2 linked regions of the Limibacter armeniacum genome follow. The protein of the gene in region 1 interacts with the protein of each later gene in a pairwise test. Links are inferred from orthologs where the notes say so. Each region holds a gene or a part of one and is shown on either strand. Other genes may lie near its edges.

Region 1 (6,092 bases):
TCTGTTAAAAGCTTCCACAAAGGCTGTAACCCCTCTCAACTTACCTCCCAAAGTGTTTACAGCTTCTATTGTCCTGTTTAATTCCAGAATACCTAAATCCGGTTGATGATCACTATATTCCCCTTTAGCAAACTGTATGGCAACACCTGTCAGCTTACGTAATGCATTGACCACTTTACTCTTTATTAGCCATGACCCAAATATGATTGCCAAAACATTCAACACCAGAATACAAACCAACACTCGCTTTTCTTCACTGACCTTACGCTCTCTCAGTACTTCTAAAGATTCGGCAAATTGGGCATCACGATGCTGCATATCTTCAACATGATTACCTATGTACTCAATACTCTTTTGAACAAGTGGGTTCTTTACTTTTACCATTTTCATCATCTGTACAGAATCCGACTTTTGGGAATAGTCAATATTCAAGTCAAATACTTGTTGCTCCAGAAAAAAGGGCTCTTCCAATATATTTTTCATATGATGACTAAATAATGCCCATTTTTTATCCACCTGATTCAAGTAAAGCATCTGCACATCTTTTACTTCACTCAAACCACTTCCATCTGAAGTCTCCCCTCCATTTTTCAACAGCTTTATTACTAAATCATGCTCACTAAAAGCCTCCAAAGCAGCCTTCTTTGCCTCTAGGTTTTCCTTGTCTGCATACAAGCATGCATACAGAACCATTTCCTGAGTAAGTAATGTATTCTGGTTGGCCAACTTGATTACATTGGTCAAATCAGGGTTTAAGGTATTCAAGCTAAAAATGGCAAACAGGTTCGCCAACATTAATCCTGTCCCACCTATTATCAATAATTTATAAAGTGAGAGTTTTCCTAATTGGGTTTTCTTTAGCATGAGCATTCAGGTTACTATAATCAGGTAAGTGAAAGGTCTTTTGAATGGTCAGAGACATCCAGTATTCTGGGGAGTTGAAGTAGTAAAGGTTTTATAGTAGTCTTTAATAAATATAAAAGAATTCGTGATTTTCTAACTATAATCTAATGCCTTCTTAAGGTAAATGATATTTGCAGTCAATAAAAAAGCCCTTCAGCGCTATTTGCACTGAAGGGCTTTACAATATCAACTACGATCAATTAAGCTGTTGTTTTATCTTCCTTTACAAAGGTGACAGCCACAGATCCCAATATCATACATACACCAGCGAATGCCAGTAGCAGAATTGCCTGATTATCGAACAGCGCTATCAGCGAACCACCAAATAACCCTGCAATGATTTGAGGACCTGCAATGGTAAAGTTGAAAATACCCATATATAAACCCATCTTATCCGAAGGCAACACACCAGACAGGATTGCATATGGCATAGCCAAAATCGCAGCCCATGCAACACCTACTCCCGCCATCGAGAGGAAGAGCATATTCTTATCTGTAAAGATCATCATGGAGATCAGTCCTAAACCTCCCAAAGCCAATGACAAACTGTATACAAACTTACGGCTAGTCATTTCTGCCAACTTAGGCATTACTAAAGAGAAAATCGCTGCAAAGAAACTGTATGCACCGAAAATTACCCCAGTCCAGTTACCTGCTTCATTAAAGGCTGCTGAAGTAGCATCTCCTGGTTCTGTCCCCCAAATATGTTGTGCAATAGCAGGAGTTGTATACACCCACATGATATATAAAGCCACCCAAGAGAAAAACTGTACCACCGCCAATTGCATCATGGTCTTCGGCGTACCAGCCAACGTTTTGAAGAAGCTCTCTTTTTCTTGTTTTTGTTCCTCTGTTTTCTCTACCGGATTGTATTTAAAGTATTCTTCTGGTGGATATTCTTTTGTTCTAAATGAAGTCCAGATAACTGACAGAATCAATGCAGAACCACCAATGTAGAATGACCAAATTACTGAGTCAGGAATCTTTTCACCTGCTGCAGGCTCATTGGCTACACCAAACTGCGTCAAGATAAAAGGTAATAATGACCCTACTACTGCACCTGTATTGATCAGGAAACTTTGTACAGAATAACCCAAGTTTCTTTGAGATGCCGGTACCATATCCCCTACCAATGCACGGAAAGGCTGCATGGTAATATTAAAGGATGCATCCATAATCAACAGCATCAGTGCGCCAAAGAACATGGCGGGCATTATGGCTGTAAAAATCTCGGAGTTGGGCATCAGGAACATTGCTATAGTAGCACAGATAGCTCCTGCCAAGATGAATGGAATTCTTCGACCCAATTTAGTCCAAGTGGTATCACTGGCTGCCCCTACGATAGGCTGAATGATGATTCCGGCAACTGGAGCTGCCAACCAAAAGAAACCTAGATGATGTACGTCTGCTCCTAATGCTTGCAGAATACGGCTTACATTACCGTTCTGAAGCGCAAACCCGAACTGCACTCCCAAAAAGCCGAAACTCAGGTTCCAGATCTGCCAGAAGCTAAGTGTTGGCTTTTGTACTTTAGTTATTTCCATACTAGTTTAGAACAATAGTGAATTGTTATATAATGTCTTCGATTTATACAATCTTACTAAAAAATGGTGATTGAAAGATGATCTTCCTCATTAAATGGAAAGAAAAACGTCTAGGCAACATTTATAAGCATAACAATATAAAACGCAATCGGTTGCAGAGTTTCACCAAATAAAACACTTTACCTTTTAACCAACCGACATCATAATTGAAATGATAGTTTTGCATGAAAGGTTCAATGTCTACCTTATGAAATCATTTATTGTACTATTCTAATAATTACCTAAAGGCATAAAAAAAGTCCTTGTGACTATAAACACAAGGACTCTTTGAAACTGCTCTGAAGCTAATTTTTTACCACTCAATTGGTTCCTTACCCTGCTGTTGCAGGTATTCATTGGCCTTAGAAAAATGTCCGTTACCGAAGAATCCTCTATGTGCGGAAAGTGGTGATGGGTGTGGCGATTTCAAAACCAAATGCTTCTTTGTATCAATTATGGCACCTTTCTTTTGGGCATAAGAACCCCAAAGAATAAAAACCACCCCTTCCTTCTCATCAGACACCTTCTTGATCACAGCATCTGTAAACTCCTCCCATCCCTTTTTTTGATGAGAGCCTGCCTTATGAGCTTCCACAGTCAAGGTAGCATTCAGAAGTAATACACCTTGATCTGCCCAACGTTCGAGGTTACCTGTATCAGGAATTGGCTTACCCAAGTCCTGTGCGATCTCTTTAAAGATATTTTGAAGCGATGGTGGATACTGCACCCCATCATTGACAGAGAAGCACAACCCATTGGCCTGACCTGGTCCATGATAAGGGTCTTGCCCCAGTATCACTACCTTGACATTGTCAAAGGTACAGCGGTCAAACGCATTAAAAATAAGTTTACCGGGAGGGTAAATCGTATTATTCGTATACGCTCCCTTTACAAAGTTTGTAAGCTGCTGAAAATAAGGTTTGTCAAATTCAGTTTGGAGTTTTCCTTTCCAAGAGTCTTCTATTTTGACGTCCATCTTTCTTTGTTTATGATTTAGTTATTTCCAATTTCTGGTCTACTGCTGACTTATTTGATAAGGGCATTTTGAAGCGGAATATGGCGATCAATCCTATAATGAAAAATACGCCCAATGATAGTGCAGAGTAGCGCATACTTCCATACAAGTACTCCATCAATCCAAAGCTGAAAGTACCAATTACCACTGATAGCTTATCTGCCACATCATAGAAACTAAAATAAGAGGTGGTATCGATCGTACCATCAGGAATCAGCTTGGAGTAGGTTGATCTAGAAAGTGACTGAATACCTCCCATTACTAGTCCAACCGCTACAGCTAAAGTATAGAACTGCATTTCAGTGTAAGTATAAAAGGCTCCAATACAGATCAGTACCCAAGAGAATATCATGATAGCAATAGCGCTTTTATTACCTATTTTCTTAGATAGCCAAGCAAAGAAGTAAGCTCCTGCAATTGCAACAATCTGAAGCAAAAGCACTGTTACAATCAGTTTCACACTACTCAGATGAAGCTCTTTCTCTCCAAAATTAGCCGCTAATAGCATAACGGTCTGTACCCCCATATTGTAAAAGAAGAAAGAAACCAGAAAACGCTTGATCGGTTTATGGTACTTAAGGCTACTGAAAACCTTTCTCAATTCTTCATACCCTCTACTGATCAGTTTATAGTTCCTTCTCTTTTTGTCTTTGGAGTCACTTGGTAAGTAGTATAAAGCGATCTGTGCAAATCCTAACCACCAGACACCTACAGTCAGAAATGAGAGTCTGACTGCCAAATCCTTGTCGATGCCTATAATATCAGGAAACTCAATAAAGGCAAAGCAAACAATCAGGTGGATCACACTTCCTATATAACCCATTGAAAAGCCCTTGGCAGACAGTACATCGTATCTATCTTCAGTTGCTATCTCAGGTAAATAAGCATTGTAAAACACCAATGACCCTGCATACCCTATACTCGCCAATACACTTAATATTATTCCATACTCAATATTGGCCCCATGAAAAAAGAATAAGCCCAAACACGACAAGGAACCTATCAACACAAAAATCTGAAGCATTCTCTTTTTCACCCCTCCTGTATCAGCCATTCCTGAAAGCAGAGGAGACAAACTCGCTATAAGTAAAAATGAAAAAGCGATTGAATAAGAGAATAAAACCGTGTTCTCAATAGAAAAACCAAAGAATTCAACCCTGTCACCATTGAAAGCTTCCCTTGTGGAAACATTGTAATAAATGGGAAAGATAGTAGAGGTAATTACCAAAGAGTAAACGGAATTTGCCCAGTCATAAGAACACCAGGCATTGAGTACTTTTTTGTTGTTCAGTTCCATATCATGATAGTTAATAAAGGCCTCAGTAATACCTGAAGCCTATGGTATTGACCTGAAGGCTTATCTCATCACCTTACAGATCACTTGGTTACGTATTACAGACTGTTTACAATATCAAACACCATTGAAGCTGCCAATTTAGCCGTTCTATGGTCTGTATCATATTTTGGGTTCAGTTCTGCTATATCAGTTGAGATTACTTTCTCTGATTTGTGAATTTTCTTGAACGACTTTACAAACAAAGCATCCGGTGTTATGCCATTATAGGCTGGAGCACTTACACCAGGTGCATATGCTGCAGAAAATACATCCAGACAGTTTGTATTATAGACAAAGTCAACACTATTAATAAAATCACTTATTTTCTGGAAGATAAGTGTACGGTCTGCTGCATTGAATTTCCTTCCAGCCACGTACTCCACACCCAACTCTTCAGCAACATTGAACAGCTTCTTTGTATTACTGTTTTTCTGAATGCCTAACACCAAATACCTGAAGTCTTCTCCTTCTTTCTGCATATCACGGGCAATCTGAAGAAACGGCGTTCCTGAAGAACCTCTTCCATTTTCTAACTCTCTTAGGTCAAAATGTGCATCAAAATTAATGATGCCCAGCTTCTTACCTGGATGTACCTCCTTAATATACTGCTTCAGTCCAAGGTAATGTCCATATGCCACCTCATGACCTCCACCAAATACAAGTGGTTTATACCCTGCCAACAATACTTTTGCTACAGCTTTACCAAGTGTTGCCTGAGCTTCTTCTAACCCTTCTCCAATACAAACAATATTTCCACCATCCAGCAGCTTTACATTTTCAGGAAAATGAACGGGCAGATTCATACAAGATTTTCTTAGGTCATAAGGGCCATCAATCGCCCCAAGCCTGCCTTTGTTTCTGCGGACACCTTCCTCAGACATAAAGCCAATGATAACAATCCCTTTTTCATCTTCCTTCAAAACTGGCAAGTCAGCCTCAAGCAAATTAACTGTCTCAATTACCTGATGCCATCTTGCATCCTCACGACTTGTACCGTCAATTCTTCCGTCCCAAAATTTGCGGTCTGTAGATTGGTAGTTATTATTTTTCATAAGTTGATTCACATTGGAAAATAAAGTCCCATCAAGCACATTCTTCCCTCAAAAATACAATGCGTATGGCACTATAATAATAGCCGTCCAATAACCATAAAAAATTTTTTTCAAACAAATTATCCTAAAAGTCCATTACTCATTATATAATTCACGATTACACTTATACCATGAACAACTCAAAAACTAAAGCCATCATCATA
Region 2 (4,476 bases), on another replicon or contig:
CTGAACTAATATTTGTTGTCGTTAACTGTAACTCAATACCTCTGTTTCTCATCTTACCAGCGTTGATATCCAGATCATCAAAACCTGAAGTTCTAGATAGCTGCTGTTCCACAAATAGGGCTGAAGTGATATCATTATAGACATCTAAGCTACCTCTTACTTTATTTTGGAAGAAGCCGAAGTCAATACCAGCATTAAACTTACTTGACTGCTCCCAACTCAAATCCGGATATTCAATTACTGTAGGTACAAGACCCTGCCCTGAGCCATACACAGTAGACCCAAATGCACTTTTCTTTTGGAAAGGCTCAATAGACAAGTCAGTATCATCTTGGTTACCCACCGTACCGTAAGAAGCTCTTACTTTCAGCAGGTTGATATTTTCAGCACTTTGAAGGAATGCTTCTTCTGTCAGGTTGTAAGAAAGTCCTGTTGACCAGAAGATCGCCCACTGGTTATTATCACCAAACTTCGAAGATCCATCTCGTCTTACGGTTCCCTGAAATGAGAAACGTTTGTCAAATGTATAGTTAGCAAACACGAAGTAAGACATCAGTGCTGTTCTCCACTTCTCACCGCCCACATCAGGGATCAGGTTGTTGTCTGGTGTACCTGGTGTTATACCTGCTGGTGTTTGAGGCAGTTTAGGATTGATACCATAACCAGTGTAGTCAAAGTTATTGTAAGACTTCTCTAAGATCTCAGTACCTGCCATTACATCAAAGTCGTGGTCGCCAATAGTTTTTGCCCACTGTACAGAGTTCACCCAGTTGTACTGGAACTTCGATGCACTTGTCGCACTGTAGAAACCCTGACCTTCTTTACCCCAAGCACTCAGTGTTCCTTCCGGATCTGCCCACTCTTCGTATTCTCTGTTTCTGAAGTCAAAACCAATTTTTGATTTTGCTGTCACATTAGGGAAAAGCTCAGCCTCTACGTATGTCGAGACAATTGCCTTTAACTCATTCATTTTCTCAATATAAGTATCCACCATTTCTACAGGGTTTCTACCAAAGCCTCTCAGCTTATACTCTTTCTCACCTGTAGTAGGATTGGTTACTTGAATGGAGTCGTATGGCATATAATCAATTGTAGCCAATACAAATGGGTTTGCTGTACTTAGCCCTTCACTTGGGATATATTGTGAAGTTGATCTACCCACATTGGCAGACAATCCGAATCTTAGTTTATCACTGTACTCGTGGTCAATATTGAAACGACCAGTAATTCTTTCCAGATCAGAACCTTCTGCTACACCTTCTTGCGCAAAATAGTTACCCGACACATAGAATCTAGTACCTTTAGCCCCTCCTGAAATATTAACTTCATGAGTTTCTGTTCTACCGATTCTAGTTACTGCATCCACCCAGTCAGTATTCGTATTTCTAAGAGCTGCCAATTTCTCAGCTGCATCATCTGGTGCATCAGGATTGTTAGATGAATATGTCCATCCAGGACCTCTCTTTATGATCTCTTCGTAAGCCAAACGCTCCTGAGTGTTCATCATTTCCACACCCATATCACCGATTTTTGACCAACCTGTCTGGTATCTGTAGTTTACTCTTGTTTTACCAATAGCTCCTTTTTTCGTTGTAATTACGATTACACCGTTACCACCACGTGAACCATACTGCGCAGTTGCTGAAGCATCTTTCAATACCGAAATAGAGGCAAAGTCATTCGCATTCAAAGTAGTGAAGGCATCCGATTCGATCGGCACACCATCTACAATGTAAAGTGGGTCATTACCACCGTTGATTGACCCGTTACCACGAATACGTACAGTAGCAGCGGCACCCGGCTGTCCTGAGCCAGCATTTACATACAGGCCAGGGCTTTGACCTTGAATCATTTGATCAAATGTCGCTACTGGTACTTGCTCAATCAACTTAGCGTCTACTGTAGCAATTGAACCTGTAATCTTCTTCTTATCTAACTCTCCATATCCTGTTACAACAACTTCATTAAGTTGCTTAACATCTTCCTCCATCACTAATTCAAAAAGTGACTGCGTTCCAAGTTCCTGCTCAATCGATAAAAAACCTACTAAGCTAAAAACCAATGTAGAAGCATCATTTGGAACATTGAGTTTGAATTCTCCATCAAGATTGGTAACGGATCCTATTGTTGATCCTTTTACATGAACAGTTGCACCTGGAAGTGGTTCGCCTGAAGCATCTTTAACCACGCCGGACACTGTTCGCTCTTGCGCTAAGGCCATAGAGAACAGGCCGAGCACAAACGTCAACAGTAATAACGTTTTTCTCATAGTTTAAATAATTGAATTGAATTGGTAGTTTGAATACTATAAAAAGTGTTAACCTTTGTTGGCAAATTACAACACAATATACCTATAAAACAATTTTTATGTTAAAAAATGTAATAATATTGATATATAATTTTACACATAACAAAAAGATACACATATAACTCTGTCATTAACAACAAATTAACAATAAAAACAACCATTAACAGATTGATAAATAGCCAACTAACACTTAATATATTCACTTTCGAAATTCACAACATTTAGGATAGCACATTGCAAATCTTAGGCTGTTTATAATGAATCATTATATTTAACACTACACCCAACACTAAAAAATGAATAATCCTCTATTGCCATTTGCACCCAATTAATTTTGAGAAAACGAGAAATCTGACAACAAATAAGTGGGTACATCAATTTTTTTTATACCAACTAACGGCAATAATTATTACTAAATCATATATTTTTTTAGTTGATATATCTGTATGGTTTACTACAAATACAAGGTTTATTACAATACTGTAGGAGATAAAAGACAGGTAGTATGTTTAGAACCTTTATTCTTTACAGAAGGGAAGGGTTGACAGAAAAAATAAAAGCCACGTTGTGAACACAACGTGGCTTTTATTATGCGATGTTTATTGAATCAAGGTTAAAGGCTCAATATGTCGGATAAAAAAACTACCCAACGATAATCCCTTCAACTGACTTAAGCGATCTCTTCGAATTTGCTGAAGAAGAAAGAAGACTCGATTGCAGCATTCTCATCTGAATCAGAACCGTGTACTGCATTCTCTCCTACTGATTTTGCATATGCCTTTCTGATAGTACCTTCTGCAGCTTCTGCAGGGTTAGTAGCACCAATCAGTTTTCTGAAATCTTCAACCGCATTATCTTTCTCAAGAACGATTGCCATGATAGGACCTGAGCTCATAAAGTCACACAGTTCTCCGTAGAAAGGTCTCTCCTTGTGAACTTCATAGAACTTACCTGCCAGTTCTTTTGTCAGGTGAGTGATCTTACCTGCTACAAGTTTAAAACCAGCTTCCTCAATCATTTTGATGATTGCCCCTGTATTGCCTGCGCCGAATGCATCAGGCTTAATCATAGTGAAAGTTCTTTTACCTGCCATTGTGGTATAAGGTTTAATGGTATTCAATTATTTATTTTCCTTGACCAAAGTCGTTGTTTAGCTCGCATGTGTTACGAATAACGGTGCAAATCTATACTTTTTTAGCGTACCCTTTACATTTAACAGGGATTTTTTTTCATTTTTTTTATATGATAAATCATTGACAAATACTTCTCCTTATTTCAAGGCGCTACACATTGTTTTACTCCTAGATCAATTCCTATTTTTTTCTTATCTGTTCATAATTTATCTTAGAAAAATCATAGAGATCAACAGGTAATTGAGACAATGAAGATTGGAATAATTTCGGATACGCATGACCATATAGACGAAGCTATCTTGCGACATTTCGAAGGATGTGATGAAATATGGCATGCGGGCGATGTAGGTGAACAGCATATATTGGATACTTTAGAAAAGGTGGCTCCTGTCCGTGCTGTTTTTGGGAATATTGATGGGGGTCCTGTCAAGTGGAACTTACCTGAAGATGCTATTTTTGAAGTGGAAGGGATTAAGGTATGGATAACACATATAGGAGGGTATCCACCTAAGTACACAGTTAAACTCAAGAAAAGGTTGGATGAAATAAAACCAAACTTATTTATTTGTGGACATTCTCATATACTGAAAGTAATTCCTGATAAGGACAGGCAATTGTTGCATATCAATCCGGGTGCCGCTGGCCACAAAGGGTTTCACAAGATGAGAACAATTGTGACTTTAGATATAACAGAAGGGAAAATGAGTGACCTCAAAGTGGTTGAACTGGGAAAGAGGGGACAAATTGGATAAAACAAAAAGTAGCCAATAAACAAACTGGTTTGCAGTTTTGCTTATTGGCTACTTTTGATATCGCTGAAATCGCTAAATTACTTACCGAAAGAAGCTTTCAGTTCCTCAACGTCAACCTTTTTGATAACAGGCTTAGCGCTAAGTCTTTTCATTGTCTTCTTTCTAGCAATCGCTCTCATTCTGTTTCTCAGTCCTTTTCTGATAAGTTTTGTAGAAGCCATTTCTATATTTTTTTAAAGTTGATATCTTTTAATATGAGCGTGCAAATTTAAGGGTAAAATAA

Evidence for each region. The genes of interacting proteins can lie anywhere in the genome.
Region 2: the proteins of ung (region 1) and V6R21_RS26380 interact in binary tests that used the Escherichia coli proteins (3 or more experiments, as listed by UniProt). The link is inferred for Limibacter armeniacum from one-to-one orthologs.

Annotation. Positions count from the first base shown.
Region 1 is NZ_JBAJNO010000008.1:1,473,063-1,479,154, reverse strand. The notes cover bases 1,632-4,342. They hold ung (uracil-DNA glycosylase), read right to left. Parts: upstream 3,463-4,342; coding sequence 2,800-3,462; downstream 1,632-2,799. Other genes in these bases: V6R21_RS12110 (MFS transporter), read right to left, coding at 3,473-4,342; V6R21_RS12120 (MFS transporter), read right to left, coding at 1,632-2,447. In the rest of the region: V6R21_RS12125 (GAF domain-containing protein), read right to left, coding at 1-864; more of V6R21_RS12120, read right to left, coding at 1,104-1,631; more of V6R21_RS12110, read right to left, coding at 4,343-4,798; hutG (formimidoylglutamase), read right to left, coding at 4,894-5,889; V6R21_RS12100 (flavodoxin family protein), read left to right, coding at 6,060-6,092. UniProt on the Escherichia coli protein: Excises uracil residues from the DNA which can arise as a result of misincorporation of dUMP residues by DNA polymerase or due to deamination of cytosine.
Region 2 is NZ_JBAJNO010000009.1:2,053,039-2,057,514, forward strand. What follows is about bases 1,691-4,476. They hold V6R21_RS26380 (nucleoside-diphosphate kinase), read right to left. Parts: upstream 3,402-4,476; coding sequence 2,979-3,401; downstream 1,691-2,978. Other genes in these bases: V6R21_RS26375 (SusC/RagA family TonB-linked outer membrane protein), read right to left, coding at 1,691-2,269; V6R21_RS26385 (metallophosphoesterase family protein), read left to right, coding at 3,690-4,193; V6R21_RS26390 (hypothetical protein), read right to left, coding at 4,271-4,414. In the rest of the region: more of V6R21_RS26375, read right to left, coding at 1-1,690. UniProt on the Escherichia coli protein: Major role in the synthesis of nucleoside triphosphates other than ATP. The ATP gamma phosphate is transferred to the NDP beta phosphate via a ping-pong mechanism, using a phosphorylated active-site intermediate.